Regions from separate parts of the Drouetiella sp. genome, predicted to be linked through region 1. Evidence: riboswitches for the same ligand, from Rfam matches in the RefSeq annotation. Region 1 holds a riboswitch; the other holds the start of a gene.
What was found. A riboswitch is a leader RNA that binds a small molecule or an ion and turns the genes downstream of it on or off. The one in region 1 is predicted to bind cyclic di-AMP.
Positions count from the first base shown of each region.

Region 2: another riboswitch for cyclic di-AMP. It lies ahead of ntrB (nitrate ABC transporter permease); the one in region 1 lies ahead of AC5JMP_RS26190 (ATP-grasp domain-containing protein).

Region 1 covers NZ_JCACIN010000115.1:102,126-111,533, forward strand. The annotation lists gene AC5JMP_RS26165 (hypothetical protein) at 1-469, shown strand, start outside; gene AC5JMP_RS26170 (TlyA family RNA methyltransferase) at 557-1,375, opposite strand; gene AC5JMP_RS26175 (ABC transporter ATP-binding protein) at 1,687-3,504, shown strand; gene AC5JMP_RS26180 (hypothetical protein) at 3,611-3,805, opposite strand; gene ald (alanine dehydrogenase) at 3,989-5,077, opposite strand; cyclic di-AMP (ydaO/yuaA leader) riboswitch at 5,318-5,510, shown strand; gene AC5JMP_RS26190 (ATP-grasp domain-containing protein) at 5,952-7,151, shown strand; gene AC5JMP_RS26195 (succinate--CoA ligase subunit alpha) at 7,238-8,119, shown strand; gene AC5JMP_RS26200 (FIST signal transduction protein) at 8,264-9,408, opposite strand, start outside.
Region 2 covers NZ_JCACIN010000002.1:67,786-77,193, reverse strand. The annotation lists gene AC5JMP_RS00810 (ABC transporter ATP-binding protein) at 19-888, opposite strand; gene AC5JMP_RS00805 (CmpA/NrtA family ABC transporter substrate-binding protein) at 926-2,398, opposite strand; gene ntrB (nitrate ABC transporter permease) at 2,548-3,396, opposite strand; cyclic di-AMP (ydaO/yuaA leader) riboswitch at 3,531-3,697, opposite strand; gene AC5JMP_RS00795 (SIMPL domain-containing protein) at 4,015-4,764, shown strand; gene AC5JMP_RS00790 (AAA-like domain-containing protein) at 5,693-7,054, shown strand; gene AC5JMP_RS00785 (hypothetical protein) at 7,346-7,885, opposite strand; gene AC5JMP_RS00780 (hypothetical protein) at 8,226-8,480, opposite strand; gene AC5JMP_RS00775 (hypothetical protein) at 8,959-9,408, shown strand, end outside.

The DNA of each region.
Region 1 (9,408 bases):
GCCTGAACTGTTGCCCTCACCCGAATTATTGCCTTCACAAGCAGTACCCAGAGAAGTGAACTTTAATGGAGGGCAGCCAACGCTAGATCAGTTTCCCAGCCCGCCGCCTCTGCCGCCAGGGGCTAACGGCAGCGTCGATGGTTCTCGCAGACCCCAGGAGAATCCAACCAATAGCGCCGCCCGCAGCAGTCAGATTGACTCACCGCGAACCGGATCTGCTGAAGGCTTCAGCGGTGGGCGAGCTTATTTTGTGGTGATTCCAGGGAAGCAAGGAGAGCTAGAGGCTATCAGTAATCAGGTCATCCGCTTGGGGGATGGCTTTGGCATTGCCCAGTTGGTGCAGCAGACCAGCCAACCGAGAGGCCCTCACGTTCAAGTCGGCCCCTTTGGCGATCGCGATGCCGCCAACCGCTGGAATCGTTATTTTCGAGATTTTGGCATGGATGCAAGAATACACGTTCGCAGATAGTTTGGCGCGGATAGTCTTAGGTTTCGAGTAGGTTTGAGTCAGGGTATTTGTGGCGTATGCCACAAATACCCTATTTTTTGGAAGCATTTACTGCTCTTTAAGATTCTGTCGAGCACATTGTGCAATCGCTTCAAGGGCTGCTAGATCTGGAGCCAGAGCAGAACTATCCATCTGGAGCCAGAGCAAATACTCAATATTGCCAGCCGGACCTACGAGAGGCGACCAAGTTAAACCACTATAGCCCCAGCCGAGCGTTTGGGCAGATTCAAGGACTTGAGCGATCGCCCCCGCCTGATCCTTCGCATCTCGCACCACGCCCTTCTTCCCAACTTTTTCCCGACCCACCTCAAACTGAGGTTTGACCAGCAGCACGATTTCGCGCGGCGCTTGCAGCAAGTTCCACAGCGCAGGCAAAACTTTCACTAGAGAGATGAACGACACATCTACCACGCCCAGATCTGGGTAAGCATGAGTAGGCTCGTAAAGTTCCTCTGGTTTCAAGTAGCGAATATTGGTGCGTTCGCGGAGTATCACACGCGGATCTTGGCGTAAACTCCAGGCGACCTGTCCGTAGCCCACGTCAACGCCATACACTTGCTTTGCGCCTGCCTGAAGCAAGCAGTCCGTAAAGCCGCCCGTAGAAATGCCGCCATCTAAACAGATGCGATCGCTCACCTTAACCTGAAACTCCACCAGCGCTTTCGCCAGCTTTTCACCGCCTCTAGAAACAAAGGGCGATCGCTGTTTCACCTCAATCTCAGCTAAGCTATCTACCTCTGTGCCGACCTTATCGATCAACTGCTGATTCACCCGCACTTCGCCAGCCTGAATCAGCCGCTGAGCCTGTTGGCGAGACTCACAGAGATGACGTTCAACCAGGAGAATATCGAGGCGTTGTTTGGTCAAGGGAAAGCTGTAAAACCAGTTTGCTTCTTCACAGTAATCTATTTATCGCCATTCTCATATCTTGCGCTTGCCCAAACATACTACATTAGTATTACAATACGTAGTTATAATCTTCTGTATCGCTTTTCAATCCTGTTGTCTTAATCTATCTGTCTTTGACGTAAAGCCCGCAATAAATCCAGCAGCCCCATATCGGCACGCGGTTATTCATCAAGCATCCAGATATTAGCGCTTCTACGATCGCCATCTATTCATCTTGTCCACCTATTCACCCTGTATCTACCCCATGCCAACGGCAAGGAAAAAGTATCATGCAAAAACTTTTAGATATTTTGCAATATTACCGATCGTACTGGTCGCTTTCCATCTGGAGTATCGCGGCGAGTAGCTCCTTTGAAATTATCGATCTAGCGGTTCCCTACGCGATCGGGCAACTGCTCAATGTCTTGTCAGGGCAACAGCTAGATGCCTTCTTGCAGCAGTGGATTGATCAAATGGCTCAATGGCTGAGACAAGCAGGCGATCGCAATTTTGAGCTGATGATATTGCTTGCCATTATTTTTGTCGCGACGGTCGTTCGCGCCCCCCTTCAGCCCTGGCTAGGAGGATGGTTTCACTGGGATATTTCCTTTAGGACAAGGCGCGATCACTCAGTGGAAGCCATTTCTAAAATCTTGACTCTGCCGCTGGAATTCTATGATGAAAACAACCCTGGACGCATCGCTGGGCGAGTGGCGCGTGGATTGTCTAACCACACTTGGACATACCCAGAAGTTGCCGGACAAATGATTCCCAAAATCTTTCGAGTGCTGGGAATTTTTGTAATTATTCTGTTAATCGAATGGCGAATTGCAGTTCTTTTTCTGCTCTCCTTTGTTTTCATCCTCAGCTTCACGATCAAAAACCTGCTCCACTTAATTCAGAAAGAAGAGAGACTCGATAAATACGAAGAAAATACCGAAAGCCATACTTCCGAAATCATTACCAACATCAAAACGGTAAAAGCTTTTGCGACAGAAGCCTATGAGCTGAAGCGCCAGCAGAAACGAATCGAACGGCAGTTTAGGTTTCTCAACTACCGAATTCATCTGGGATATACCAAGCTGGCTTCTTGGCAGCGGCTAGTCGTCGAGTCGTCGGTATTTTCAGTGTTGGCGCTGACGCTCTGGGCAACGGTGCGGGGACAGATTTCTCTGGGTCATTTTGTCACGACGCTGACGGTATCCAGCATGGCATATGCTGAGCTAGAGCCGATTAGCCAACTTGCGGAAGTGTTTGCCCGTCGCTATGCCTCCATGAAAAGCCTGCATGAGTTTTTGGCGCTACCCAGCGGCAAAGATGCGGCAAGTCTGGATGGTTCACCAGAAGCCGTTCGCAACTACCAGTTCACAGGCAAAGTCCATTTCGATCGCCTTAGCTTTGGCTACGACGAGAAGCGGCTTGTCCTGCAAGATATTAATCTGCTGATTGAACCCAATCAAACCGTGGCGCTGGTGGGGCGATCGGGTTCCGGTAAGTCTACTCTGGTCAAGCTTCTGTTCCGCTACTTTGACCCACAACAGGGCAAAATCCTGATTGACGGTCAGGATATTCGATCGCTAGATGTGACGGGCTATCGTAAGCGACTGGCGATCGTTCACCAAGAAGTAGACGTGTTTAACGGCACGCTGCTAGAGAACCTCACCTACGGCAACCCGCACGTGTCGATGGCAGAGATCCAGGAAGCTTGCGAAATTGCCAGAGTCGATGAGTTTGTGCGGCTGCTGCCCAAGAGCTACAAAACAGTTGTTGGGGAGCGGGGCGTACGCCTCTCAGGCGGACAGCGGCAGCGGCTAGGCATTGCCCGCGCCTTGCTGATGAATCCAGATGTGCTGGTGTTTGACGAAGCTACCTCTAGCTTGGACTATGAATCGGAGCGATCGATCCAGTTAGCCATGCGCAGTATCTTGGGTACTCGCACCACGATCATCATCGCCCACCGTCTCAGCACCGTTCGGGAAGCCGACAAAATTGTCGTTCTCGATAATGGTCGAATTCTTGAAGTGGGCAATCACGCTGAATTGCTCAACCACGGCGGCATCTACAACCGTCTACACAAGCTCCAAGAAACAGGCGAATTGCTGGTGTAGAGATTTTCTGGGAACGTAAATTAATTTTGAAAGGGATACATCACATATCCCTTTCAAAATTTGGTGTTGGTATTCATTACATGAGTACCAACACTGCCCAAAAACTTCAGTAGCTCTCTTCACCTGCCACCGAGTCATCCCAGGATTCTTTAGCTCTTAAAGCCAAAGCCGCATCACGAATGGCTTGCCATTGACAGAAAAGCTCAGCACCACTGATGTCGCTGGTTTTATAACGACGGATTGCCAGCTCTAACTCTTGGACAGTCTGAGGCACAGGAATTGTACAAACAGCTTCTACCATGGGATTACCTCTACGATTAAGCGTCGAAGGACTCAAGCAACTGCTTGAGGATATAGTCCCATTGTCGCTAATTTTGTCCAAATTTGTAGCCAAAAATACAGTATTTAACGAAAAAATATGTAGTAAGGGTCACATTCCAGTTTGAGTTTGCCCAATTTGAGTTCGCCCGACCGTTTCATTGGCTCAGCCCGCTAAATCAGGAAACACCTCCCGCACTGCGGGATGGATTAGCTTGTGAGCCTGAACATTTAGCCCTCCAGCCAAAGCCGGATCGATCGCCAAAGCATCTAGCCCTTTATCTGCCAGCTTCAGCACGTAGGGAAAGGTGCTGTTATTGAGGGCTTGGGTTGCCGTCCAAGGCACAGAACCCGGCATATTAGGAACGCCATAGTGAACCACCCCCGCCTCGACATAGGTTGGGTTTGTATGAGAAGTCGGGCGCAAGGTTTCAATACAGCCCCCCTGATCAACTGCCACATCTACAATCACTGACCCCGGACGCATCTGCTCAACGAGCGATCGCCCTACCAAAATCGGCGCTCTGCGACCCGGCACCAGCACCGCTCCTATCAAGAGATCAGCCCTCGGAACAACGGCTTCCACCTGAGACGTAGTGCTATAAAGCAGCTCCACCCTAGAGCCAAACAGAGTTTCCAAGTAAGCCAATCGCTCTAAATTGACATCTAATATTTGCACTTGGGCACCTAGTCCTACCGCCATCTTTGCTGCCTCAGTGCCCACAATGCCACCCCCCAAAATGACCACCTTACCGGGCTGTACTCCTGGCACTCCTCCCAACAGCACCCCTCGTCCCCCTTGCTGGCGTTCAAGATAGCGTGCCCCAAACTGCACAGACAGCCGTCCAGCAATGATACTCATAGGCGTGAGCAATGGCAGACTCCGGTTTGGCAGCTCCACCGTCTCGTAGGCGATCGCCGTCACCCCTGAGCCAATCAGAGCTTCAGTCAGGGGACGGTTAGCCGCTAAGTGTAAATAGGTAAAAAGCAGCTGATTCTTTTGAATGAAATGATACTCTTCGGGTAAGGGTTCCTTGACTTTTACAACTAGCTCTTGATCCCAGGCAGTAGCGGCATCATCAACAATTTTTGCTCCGGCTTGCAAATAGTCTGCATCTGTAAAACCTGCACCCAATCCGGCGGAAGTTTGTACGTAGACAGCATGATTGCGATCGGTCAAACCCCTGACGCTGCTTGGACTCAGCCCTACTCGAAATTCTTGATCTTTCGTCTCTTTAGGCACACCAATTTTCATAAAACCTCACTGTCGATCAGGATTATTTGAGAGCCAACCCTCCTCATATCTTTAACTTAAATCTGTAAGCAAGATCGTTATTCATAAGCAATGCTCAGAGAAAATTAAGTCTTAACCAGTTGACTAACCCTCAATCCAGTGGTAATTTTGGCTATGTCAATGCAAAAAGTCAGCCTAATTTGAATTCGTATCTCCACCTGCTTCATCAACCGACTTGTCCAGACTTACTGAGACAGATTGAGTCATAAGCAGTTGAAAGAGAGGTTCAAAGCGGAGGAACCATAACTTGGGGCGCATTCTCAAGGAACTGGAAAAGATAAGGTAGGTTTTAGCTGAATTCAGCTACTCGACTTCGCTTTTTTAGAAACCTGAAAAAGGGTACCTCTCAACCCTAGCCCGTCAGCTAACTCCGTCGGCACTGAGAGGAGACTGAAGAATCAGAATTTTTTTAACTGGTTTGCTTCGGTATCCTCAGGCTTGTGTGGGTCATTTGTTTCTCTGATTCTATCCAAATCGGCAGGGCAAATGCTGTACGCGATCGCATTAGACTTTGAGGAGACAATAGATGACCTTTAGATCTGGTAATAGAGTCAGGGTGTTCGGCATTTAACCCGGTTGCGGAGCATTGCCTCTTTTTAGGCGCTCTCGTTTTCAACCAGGTATTGTTACGACTTCAAGGGGAAAGGTGAAATGTTCGACGGCTTTAGACCTACGAATATTCATTCTTAAGGAAGTCACCTTCAGACTTCTACGCTTGTACTGTGATTAAGTTGTGGCTCAAGGCTAATGCCATGAGCCGAGTTTTACATCCTTACAGATTGAGACATCTGTCAATGTGCTGGAGTTTCTGTCCTCGTTAGTTAGAGCGTGTGAAATGGACTTGTTAGAGTATCAAACCAAAGAGCTGTTCCGCCAGATGGGCATTCCTGTACTGCCCTCTCAAAGAATTGCCCGACCTGCCGATGTCAAAGAGCTGAAGATTCCCTACCCTGTTGTTCTGAAATCTCAGATTCACAAGGCAGGACGCAGCAGAATCAGCGGAATTCGGTTAGCGGAAAACACCATTGACGCAATAGCATCTGCCCAAGCCATTTTTCACCTGCCCATCATGGGTCAATATCCAGAGGTTTTGTTGGCAGAACCGAAGTACGAAACTGACTTAGAATTCTATCTGGCGATCGTGCTTGACAGCGCAACTCGTCGTCCGCTGCTGCTGGGTTCTCAGCACGGAGGACTTGACGCTGAACCAAAGCTAGAGCATATTCAGCGAGTTATCGTCGATCAAGAATTTTCTTCTTTTTATGCACGCCGCCTAGCCCTGAAAATGGGGCTTAAAGGAGCTTTAATTCAATCGGTCAGTGCTGTGATTGAGAAAATGTATCAGCTATTTGTACGTCAAGATTTAGACCTATTAGAAATCAATCCTTTGGCTGTAACGGCAGAAGGTGAATTAATGGCGCTAGACGGCAGGGTAACCATAAACGATGCAGCCTTGGGTCGCCAAGACGATCTGGCATCTATGGTCGCCAACAGCCGTGACCAAGCCTATCAGGCTCAGGCATCTGTTTCCTCAAGATTGACCTGTCGATTTAAGCAAGTGGAATCTAATGGAAGCATAGGCATAATTTCTGCGGGCGCTGGCCTGATAATGACCACTCTAGATTTGTTGAAGCAGGCTGGAGGCAAGGCAGCAAGCTTTGTTGATTTAGGGGAAGCCTATCGATACTGTTTGCCGCAGCTTTCGTTCGCTGAGCATTTCGAGCAAAGTCTGTCGCTCATGGCTCAAGACAAATCGCTGAAGGTGGTGCTGATTAACCTCGTGGGCAGTTCAATTTCCTGCCTTCAAATCGCCGAAACGTTTGCTAACCACATCAGGCGGTACTCTTCGCAGCCTTCCCCTGTGTTTGTTCTGCGATTAGTAGGTGCTCAGTTCTATCAGGCTCAAGAACTCCTTATGCCGATGGGTATTTCGGTAGTTGAGCGGCTAGATGGAGCCATTGACCAAGCAGTCGCCTTGACGAAGGCTCAACCCATTAGGGAACTCAATCCCTCTAGCTCTCGATTCAGAGCTTAGCTTTAAGGGGTTTTGCTGAATACCTTCTGCTTCACGCCCGCCTATATCTCAGACTCTCCTTTTCTCGATCGTAAGACACGTTAGCCATGGATTTCACATTCAACAGTCGGGTAATGGTGATGGGTATTGCAGAACCTCTCAGTTCTGTTTATGTGCCCATCATGACAACCTATGGAACCCAAATTGTTGCGGGTATAAGTGCGGGGCGGGGTGGGCAGATGATCTGCGGTATTCCTGTGTTTGATATGGTCGGTCAGGCGCTGGCGCAGAGAGGTTTGGTGGAAACCGCTATTCTCTTGGTGAAACCTTACGAGGTCTTAGACGCGGCGCTAGAAGCGATCGCTGCCGGAATTCGCCAGCTCGTTATCATCACAGAAGGGGTGCCGCCCCTAGATATGGTGTCTTTGGTGCGCAAAGCTGAGATTACCGAGACTTTGGTGGTCGGGGCAAATTGTCCAGGCATCATTGTTCCAGGACAAATTCTGCTAGGAACCCATCCGCCTGCTTTTTATATGCCAGGGCACGTGGGAGTTATAAGCCGTAGTGGAGCTTTGGCGTACGAAGTCGCTTGGGAACTGACTCAGGCAGGGCTAGGGCAATCGATCGCCGTGGGAATCGGGGGCGATCGGATTTCGGGGTCTTCTTTTCAGCAATGGCTGCAAATCTTGGAAGAGGATGAGCAGACCGAGGTGATTGTCCTAGTGGGCGAAATGGGATGCGAGGGTGAAGAGACAGCGGCTCATTATGTTGCAGAAGCGATCGATAAGCCCGTGGTTGCCTATGTTGCGGGGCATAGGCTGCCCAATCCTTCAAGCGTTGGCGCTTCCCGGCTAGCCGAGCTGCACAATAGCCCAGGTTCTACTGAAGGCAAGATTGCAGCTTTTCAACAGGCCAACATTCCCTTAGCCGATCGCCCTTCTCAGATTCCGAGTTTGGTTAAACGGGCAATGTGGGCTGTCCAACGCTAGATATAGCAGTCGCCAGTTTGCTTAGAACATTTTGCTTAGAACATTTAGGGTGGGGCACTTTGCGCCCCACCCTAAATGTCCCCCCGCCCTAACCGCCTTGGCGGTTGCTACAGAACGCTAGATAGGCTGTTCAGCGTAGCCATATTAAGAGGCAGATTGTCGCCAGATGCCGAAGACAGAGGTGTAGCCATGCAGAAATGTTGTGTTGCCTACAGGACCAATCTCTCCATTGCAGAAAAACCCGCTTAACGGCACATGGGGAAGATATTGGCTAAACAAATCAGAGTCAAAATTAGCCTGATCGTAAAGCCCCTGACCTCTGCCCATACAGGCAAACATGAGCGCGCCTACAGGTGAAGGGTTAACGTTCTTGGGGTAGCGCTTTAGCAGCATTTCCAGATCGGTGGCTGAAGCTTCAGCATCCCGCAAATGAAACTGAATTCGTTGTCCTGGACGGACGCGATCGCCAATCGCAACTGCACCTGTGCGGGGATCAACGCCCAGCAAATTACGAATCAGGAAATCGCCCTGCTCAAGCTGCTGCTTGAAAGCGCTTTGAGCAATGCCGACAAACAGCGATCGCTGAGCAATGGTTCGGTCTGCCTCGCTCAAATCTTGAAACATTCCCTGCAAAATTTCTAGAGGCGTGCGGGTTAAGCCGCAGGAAGTTTGATCTTCTCCCTGTTCTTCTAGCTTTAGCAAAACATTGCGTTCGCCTTCCACAACGCGATAGGTTTGCCCAATCGGACGGCAGCCCTGCGCCACGATCGTTTCCAGCACAATATTGCCGCTCAAAGCCACCCCAACTACGCCGTCTCGGTAGTAGCGATCGCTGCCAAACAGGCCGCTACTGCCCGAAAAAGAGCTGACATCTGTCAACCCTCCCACTTTAGCCGCATCCGGATAGGCAAAATCTAGCCCCTGTAAAAGCTCGTTTACGCCAGAGGAACCCGGCGCAGCCAATAAAATAAAATGCGGATTGTCTTGAGGGGATACACCCATCAGGCTTACCCATGCGTCTGGAGGGCCGTCAAGATCGGGCAAGTTCTCTGCATCAATGTGAAACGTATGAATATCAACTTCAGGTAATCGAGCTAAAGTCAGGCTAATCGCCGCTTCGCCCTCAATCTCTTGAACTTGCTGAGTGTGATCCATGCCGATCACGCCCCCGCCCCCACAGCCGAGCAAAACTGGAACAGAGAGATGCTCTTTGAGGAGAGGCAGCAGTCGAGAATACTCGCTAGCAAAGGCAGATGAGATAAAAACAAACCCCAAATCCGCAGTATCTT
Region 2 (9,408 bases), on a different contig from region 1:
GAATACCAGAACCCTACTCTAATCGTCTTGAGAGAAATGGCGATCGAGAAAGCTGAGCGCATGGTTACGCAACTCATAGTATTGCGGCAGCTCACGAATTTCTTGAATATTGCGAGGGTGAGCAAACGGCACCTCTAGAATTTCGCCAATTCGGGCGGCTGGCCCGTTGGTCATCAGCACAATCTGGTCAGCCATGTATAGTGCCTCATCTACATCATGAGTCACCATCATCACCGCCTGTCGCTGGCTCTCCCAAATATCTAGCACCTGCCGCTGAAGCTTGCCCCGCGTCAGGGCATCCAAGGCCCCAAACGGTTCATCCATCAGCAGTAAAATCGGACGAATGGCGATCGCTCTAGCAATGCCCACCCGCTGCTTCATGCCGCCAGAAAGCTCGTCAGGATACTTGTTTGCGGCTGCCGTCAGGTTCACCATCGCCAGATGTTCGTTGACCAACTGCTTTTTTTCGGCAGGCGACAAATGTACCAATACTTCATCTACCGCCAAGCGGATATTCTCCCGCACCGTCAGCCAAGGCAGCAGCGAATATTGCTGGAACACCATCATGCGATCGGCTCCGGGCTTACGAATTTCTTTGCCCTGTAACCGCACCGATCCCGAAGAAGCTTTCTCCAGACCCGCCACAATTTTCAGCAGTGTCGATTTGCCGCAGCCAGAGTGACCGATGACTGCCACAAACTGATTTTCTCGAATGGTCAAATTAATTCCGTCCAGAATCGTAGATTTGCTCCCATCGCCTGCTTTGTAGGTTTTGGTCAAATTCTCGATTGCCAAAAACTCCTCAGAACCTGAGCGAGAGGGGCGATCGCCTGTCGCATAATGCAGATTAGATTTCACCGTGATTGCCTCCTGTAGAGAAATTGGCATTGCTTAATTTGAATGTGAAATTAGCACCGCCGAAAAATTAAGTCATGTAAATGGGAATGGATCGATTAGCGCGAATCTCGAAGCTGTTGAGGTAACGCACCGGATCGCTGGGATCGAAGGCTTTGCGATCGATAAACATCTCCGCAGGTTCTACTCTGTAATCACTGGCTGGACACTGAATCCCCATTTCATTGGCGATCTCGCGGTACAGATCGGTTCTCCAGGCGACTTTAGCCTTTTCCTCAGCATCCTTAGGAAACTCTGAAATCTGTCCCCAGCGGGCTGCCTGAGTCATGAGCCAAATCGCCTGAGACTGCCACAAAAAGGTGGAGTGGTTGCCGGAAACTGCGGCTAGGTCGGGTGGCAAATCGTAGAACATTGTGGTTTCAGCAGCTTCCACCATTCTTTTTTTGCCGTCAAACCCGCCGTAGTTGTAGTTGCCCACAATTCCTGGTGCCGTAAACTTGCTGACGCATTCGGGCAGCTTGCTGACATCACTCGGATTAATCACCGTTGGAGCCACGCACTGGCGCGGTTTTGCTCCAGTGAACGATCGCGCCGTAATCAATTTGGCAACTTCCTCTCGATTTTCTGGCTGGCTGCAATATTGACAGGCTTCAATCATGGTCTTGATCAGCGATCGATAGGTTTTGGGATTCTCATTAATAAACGACTCCTGTACGGCTAAAACGCGATCGGGATGTCCGCGCCAGATTTCTCGTCCTTGCGCGAAGGTGAACCCTACCCCCTCATTGCCCTGAATCGCGCGGGTGTTCCAGGGTTCAGCCACCATGTAGCCCTGCATATTGCCGATGCGCATATTGACGACCATCTGCGGCGGCGGCACGATAATGATGCGAAACTCGGTCAGTACATCCACCCCCACTGCAGCAGACAGGTAGCGGACAAAGTATTCATAGATCGAGGAGCTAAGCACTACCGCCCAGACCCGACGCTCTGGCGGCAGGCTTTCAAAATAGCGGCGGAAGTCTCGCCCAAAGCTATCCATGTCGCCATTGTACTCATGCAAGGGGCGCAATCCCGCCTCCCACATGGCTTTGCTCATGGTCATGGCGTTGCCGTGCCGATGGATGGTCATGCCTGCACAGAGGGGCGCATGGCGTGCGCCCTCTGCGCCAATGCGGGCGTTGGTTACGGCTCCCGATACGACTGGAGATGCATCCAGCCGACCAAAAATCACGCCATCTCGCGATGTTGCCCAGCTTGCCTCGCGGCTAAGGGTAACGTTGAGTCCATACTTGCGAAACAGACCTTTTTCGTAGGCGATCGCAAACGGCGCACAATCATTAACAGGCACAAAACCAATGTTTAGATTGGGCTTTTCCAGGCTTTTGGCATCGACCACGGGATCAATATCGGCTTGGGTGATGACTCCACCAGATGTCCCAGACGGCAGACTACAAGCTGCGAGGGCGCTGGTTGCAGCAAATCCGCCCAAGCCATAGAGAAGCGATCGTCGGCTCAGGTTATGCATAGAAACTCGACTTATTTAGTTCTTATGGGTTTACAGCGCTTTGCGCTTGGTTAAGTATGGGTTATTTTTGTAGAAGCCTCGCTCCGCGAGGCTTCTACAAAAATAACTGTGGTTTATGCAATTGAAAATTGCTGTAAAGTTTGGAGAATCGAGTGGCTACAGAATTATGTAGACGAGGGCGATCGATGCGTTACCAGAACCTGTAGCCGCCCCAGAAGATAGTCCAGCACCAGACCCGTACTGCCAATGACCAGAATTGCCAGAAAGACCGAGTTTAGGTTCAGGCGGCTCCACTCGTCCCAGACAAAGAAGCCAATCCCAATGCCGCCCGTCAGCATTTCTACGGCAACAATCACCAGCCATGCGATGCCCAAGCTAATCCGTAACCCCGTGAAAATATAGGGCAAGCTTGCTGGCAAAATAATTTTGGTAATCTGCCGCCAGCGCGACATTTCCAGTACCCGCGCCACATCTAGATAGTCTTGGGATACGCTGGACACTCCCAGAGCTGTGTTGATGATGGTGGGCCAGAGCGAGGTAATGAAGATGACAAAAATAGCTGAAGGATTCGCCAGATTAAAAATTGCTAGGGCGATCGGCAACCAGGCAACCGGAGAGACAGGTCGAAAAATCTGAATTAGCGGATTGATTGCCAGCAGAGCTTTGCGCGACATACCTATCAAAAAACCGACTGGAATTGCCACCAGAGATCCCAGCAAAAATCCTAGGAACACGCGCCGCAAGCTTGCCAGCAGCAGCCAGCCAATGCCCAAGTCTCCAGGGCCACGTCGATAGAAAGGATGGGTGATGTAGTCGAGGTTCGCTAGCAGCGCCTCCAGCGGCGTAGGCAACAGCTCAGACACAAACGCAGCGACAAACCACCATAGCAAAAGGACTCCCAAAATCCCCAAGAGCGGCAGTAAAACAACGTCCTGAAACAAAGTCGGGCGAATAGACTTACGCCATGCAGCCTGAGCCGCTATGGCGATCGCCATAGTATTAAATTGCAGCATTCAATTCCTCCTGAGTAGGCGAGGCAGGTACATAAACAGAGCTCCACAAAACCCTAGATGGGAGATGTGGCAGAAATCGCTCTTAACCAGACCCGAGGACACTGAAGGCAATCGAGCAACAAAAAGCTGATTCTTCAGTCTCCCCTCAATGCCGACGGAGTTAGCTGACGGGCTAGGGCTGAGAGGTGCCCTTCCTCCAGAAGGCATTTGCCTTTTGGAAAATTCGCCCCAAGATTTGGTTCCTCCGCTCTTTATTTCGTCATCATTGCTGACGAAACAACAGATTAGGCTGACTGACTATGGGTTCTAATCAGGCTATCACCCCTTCCTGAGAATCGTCAATCCTTTTCGATGCCAACAAATGCCTCAAAATAGCCCTCGAAAATCAGGGGATCGCGTCAGGAATAGCTGACCTTGAAACGGTAGTCATTACTCCGACTCACAGAACGCCTGAGTAGGGTTTGCATCACCGCTTCGCAAATCTGTTCACACAACAGCTCATCAAGCTTCTAGAGCTGTCGCTGCCACACAACCAGCTCTAGAAACCAGCCTATGACACAAAAGTTATAGGCGAGTTTTTATTTCGCAATTTCGCACAAGATTTATATCACCCAAAATATGCAAGATTCACCTTCCCGCGATCGCTTCCCGCAACTCTTTGCCGGATTAACTGCCCTATCCCTTGCTCTGGTCGTCAGCTCCTTTATGGCAGCCAACGCCATCCGTAATTTTAAACAATCTAACGATGCGCTAATGGTCACAGGATCTGCCAAACGCCCGATTCGATCGGATTATGTGGTTTGGCGAGCCTCTGTCTCTAGCCAACAGTCCACAGCTCAGGCAGCTTACCAAGAGCTAAAGCGTCAGACGGAGCGCGTGCAAAGTTACCTGAAAGCTCAGCAGGTGCCCGATGATGCAATCACGCTGAACGCGATCGAAACCTATGCGATTCCAGAGGTTGCTGCTAACGGACGGGAGACAGGACAAACGATCGCCTATCGCCTGAGTCAGCGGTTGGAAGTTCGCTCTAGTGAGGTCGATCGCATTACTCAGCTTTCTCAACAAGCAACTGACTTGATTAACGAGGGTATCTCCCTAACTTCCGAGCCGCCGCAATATCTGTACACGCAGTTGGGAAAAGTGCGGATCGAGATGGTGGCTGAAGCGACTAAGGATGCTAAGGCTAGAGCAGAAGCGATCGCTCAAAGCACGGGGAATCGGGTGGGAGCAGTGCGCAGTGCTGAAACGGGGGTGTTTCAAATCACGTCTCGTAACTCAACAGATGTCAGCGATTCGGGGATTTATGACACTTCATCGATCGACAAAGACATTACAGCAGTGGTATCAGTGAAGTTCGGAATGGAGTAATTATCTGTATCTTAGGGTGGAAATTAGAGCCATAACCTTCCAAAACTCTTGGGTCTTCAAGCAGCCAAACGAAGTCTCAAGGGTTCACTCTTTCGCATAATTGGCGATCGCTGGGTGGAGTAGAGAGTAAGGCAGTATGAGGAAGTATGAGGAAGTATGAGGAAGGCAGATCAATCGCCCCATAACAATCTAATTCATAATCTGGTAGCGGTATTTAGATAAGAATTTTTTGTTGCGTCGGCTTTGCCGACGCAACAAAAAATTCTTACCCCTTAGGACTATCCACAATCTGAGTAACGAGGAGAACTATCAAAGCGATGGTTCATTAAGCGGCTTAACTCGCTCAAAACTTCTGACTAAGCAGCAATTAAATCGCCGATCGAATTTAAAGCAAACTCTGTGAGTAGCGCGGAAGTGGCAGTGCAGAACAAATTCAGCCATTTGGCGGTTTCATAACTTGCGCAGCTCAGTATTAAAGTGAGCATATGAAATTCTAATTTTGTAATCCGTACTCGTAAACAGACACAAGTTAAGACAAACTAATTCAGGTGACGTCAGAAGGCAAGATAACACACATCAATGGCAATCTAGTTTAAGTTGCAGAACCTTAACCTGAGGAAGCTTTAGAACCAATCAGGATCATGACTTTTGCACAGCCAAGGTACATTCTAGAAGCTAAGTTTTTTTGAAGTTTCGTATTAGTTTCCAGTCATAGTTCTATGACACAAAGCTACAAAAAGCCTAGTTCCCTTGCACGGGAAATTTTATACATCGACTCCTTACACTAATTTATTCATCCTGTAATCTGCTGATTCTGTGCAGGAGATTCAGTAACTTTTCAGTTCTTCAGTTTTAATGACTTGCCGCTTGCTGCCATAGCTCGCGTCTGCGACAGGCACTACTTGAGCTAATCTAACTTTAAAATCTCATGATTCAACAATTACAGGTGGTTCAGCAATTGCAATCACAGCGGCGCAAACGAGGCGTTATCCTTAGCTCTAGAGGCTGGCAGCGGCTTCAGGCTGCTGAACAACGTCTGGCAGAGCAAAGCAATGCAGGCAAGCCCCACACGCTAGAGCAGTTGGGAGAACTAACTGACCTGAGTCCCAATACAATCACGAAGGTGCGGCGTAAGCGCCTTGCAGTCGATCGCCAGACGCTAGAGCTTTATTTTAATGCGCTTAACCTTAGCCTTAATCCGAATGATTACATCAGCCTTGATCCCGACACGATCGCCCAAAGTCTTCTCCGCAAGCCGCTGCAAGGACAGCTATCGCTAGACTCAAGCCTATATATCGATCGCCCTCCCGTTGAGCAATTAGTCTGTGAAGAAATCATGCAGCCCGGCGCTTTAATTCGAATTAGAGCGCCTCAACAGTTTGGCAAAACTTCGCTAATGACTCGAACCCTTGCCTGGGCACAAGACAAGCAGCTTTCTGGTACCGTCTTGAGCCTACATCTTGCTGATGCAGCCGTCTTGTCTAACCTCGATCGGTTTCTGCGCTGGTTCTGTGCAGTAATCACCCAAAGCCTTCAGCTTCCACATCAGGTTGATGATCATTGGGATACCATCTTCGGCAGCAGCTACAACTGCACGCGCTACTTTGAGAGCTGCTTACTCCCTGAGATGAATGCGCCGCTGGTGTTAGCCCTAGATGGAGTTGATATTCTATTTCACTATCCAGACATTGCTAGCGATTTCTTTGGAATGCTGCGCGCCTGGTATGAAAAAGCGCGTTATGGCAACAGCACCAGCAATGCTTGGCAGCAGTTGCGGCTAATGGTCGTTTACTCTACCGAAATTCATTCATTATCTGATCTCAATCAATCTCCTTTCAACGTAGGTTTGTCGGTTGAGTTATCGGCTTTTACCCGCGAGCAAGTGCTGGATTTAACACAGAGATATGGGCTAGAGCAGACCGAATGTGTCGAGCAGCTCATGGAGCTACTGGGAGGGAATCCTTACCTAACGCAGACAGCGCTCTATCACATGAGCACCCAGGAAATTTCTCTGGAGCAACTACAGCACCAAGGAATCGCATCAAACGGAATTTTTGGCGCTTATCTTCGGCAACAGTTTGCCCAACTCCAGCTTTACCCAGAGCTGCTGGCAGTGCTGAAGGTAATGACGCAGTCCTCGGAACCGATCGATCTTGATCCGTTGATTGCCTTCAGGTTACAGAGCATGGGGCTAATTCGAGTCTTTGATTTCCAGGGCACTATTAGCTGTACGCTCTATCGGCAGTATTTTGAGAGGGCGCTAAGAATGTCCGCCGTTGTTAACGCATGAAGCCTGAAACTGCATGAAGACTATGAAAGCGATCGCTTTCGCCTCTGATGCTAGTGAACAGGAGTAAGACAAGAAGCAGAATGATGACGAAGCGTTCAAAGCTACTAAAATTGCTGGAATTTTCATATGTGAAAATTCCAGCAATTTTAGTAAGCGAGTCTCTAGAGATGTTCCTGCAAGAATGTCAAAGAGCAGACGGCCTTGCTGTTTTTAGGCAAAATCTTCTTGCAAGGGGCGCGGAGTACCCCCCTGCAAAAAAAATCATCCCCAGATTCAGTACTGCCAAACAGACTATGTTCCTGACTTCTTGCGTCCTCTGCCGGACGTTGAAGTTGAGGTGGAAGGTTTTGCCGCACTGCGCCGCCGCCCTGTTGTTGGCTTCGTCTCAGCCTTGGGAGCCTCTTCCACGGGTGTCTCAACAACCTTGGCACCACGACGCTTACGCTGACCTGAGTCTGAATCTGCCGAAGAGTCTGCTGGAGCATCTGAACCCATCTCTGTCAGAGCAGCATTCTTGCGACGACGAGGAGTTTTGACGGCTGCATCCTTGCGCGCCTGAGCCGCTCTACCACGCCCCATAGAAACATAGCGCTTTAGGGTCGCGGGGCTGATCAAAATGTCTTTGTTCGCCAACAAACCCGCCACATCAATGTAGGTATAACCCTTAGACAACGCTTCTTTGATCTCCTCTTGAAGCTGGTCGATGGCATCTCGAAGAGACAAGTTTTCCTTGGGCTTTTCTGGCAGTTGACCCAATAGAGCGCCTGCTTGATCTACCGCCTGTTTTGAAACACTAATTGCTTTAGGTCGTCTGCCAGTTGCTACAGCCATGTTTATGTCACCAACGATATGTTCACATATCAATTCTACTCGCGAGTCCATAAAATGGATACAATTCAATCGCAATTTGAATCACGATCGCGCCTACCCGATATCTAAGCCTGTCCTTAAGCGATATCTAGCCAGACTGTGGCTCGGCAGAAGTTCAGTCCTAAGCTCGGTTTGATACCTATCTTGACCGATAGTCCTTGAGGGGTAAGGATTTTTTGTTGCGTGGGCTTTGCCCACGCAACAAAAAATCCTTACCTGAACACCCCTACCTCTTGACCTGTGTTGAGCGATCGCTTCCGCCAATCCCAGGGTTTTGTGAGGTCTGCTGCACGTTGGGCGGCTATTGAATGATTAAAGGTTTGGGCTTAGCCACTGGAGTCATCAAATGATCGCGAGGGGGTATTTGCCATTCAAAGATAGGGAAATCATGAGAAATGGGATCAATCACTCCTTCTAGTCCTGCTCTTTTATCTGGGTTGGTACACTGAATCCATTGAATTGACGCATAGAGCTGTTCCCAGCATCTAAATTCAACGGTTATCATCTCCGCTTCGGTAGAACTCCTTAAGTAAACGATCGCCCTTGCCGCTTTCATCTGCCCCTGCTCCCCTGCCAAATTCTGTAACTTGGATAAACACTAAACCTCTTGCAAATTGGATTGGACGGAAGCGTAGCCTCACCCAATTCAATCTAAAAATCCTAATCTGCAAAAGGTCTACTATAGACTAAGTAGGACTTACGCAAGCCCTCTAGCTGTAGTGCATTTTTGTTGTGTGTGGCGGGCGCAGCCCACCACACACAACAAAAATGCGTAAGTCCTAACTAAGTAAAGTCCCGGCATGATGCGAAGAGGCTATTCAGCAAAGAGACTCAGTCCATCGCAATTTAGGGTTTCGTAGCGCGCTCCGCGCGCCACGAAACCCTAAAAGCTAGATTTCAAAGGCGCGGAGCGCCTTTGAAATCCAGCTTTTAGGAAAATAGGAAGACTTTGCGATCTACTGAGACCGTACAGCAAAGAGACTATACAGCAGAGACAATATAGAGAGAGACCTACTATTATTCAGCCTACAATTATGAGCCTATTACTAGATGAAATACTTTCCAAAGAGATCGCTGAACGCATTAAGGGCAAGACAAAATCGCCTTTTGAAAACGCTTATCAAGCCGCAATTACCACCGAAGGCGTTGGCTATGTCCAGGGATTTCTGGTTAATGCTGGCAAACCCTCCAGTCCTTTAGAACATGCCTGGCTAGAAATGGGCGATCGCATCGTTGACCCCACGCTGCCCTATCTGGACGGCACGGCGGCAACTCTTCACTACTTTCCGGCTCAGCGGATCACGGTGAAACAGCTCAAAGCACGGGTTGAAGAAGCCCAGGAAGACTATCCTGAAGATGATCCGTTACCCATTTATGGAACAACGCCCTACGAATACTATGGTGATGTGATGCTGGGGGGCAAAGAATATGCAGAAGCGCATGAACAGGCTTCTAGGTTTTCTACTGCTTTAATCCATCAATAT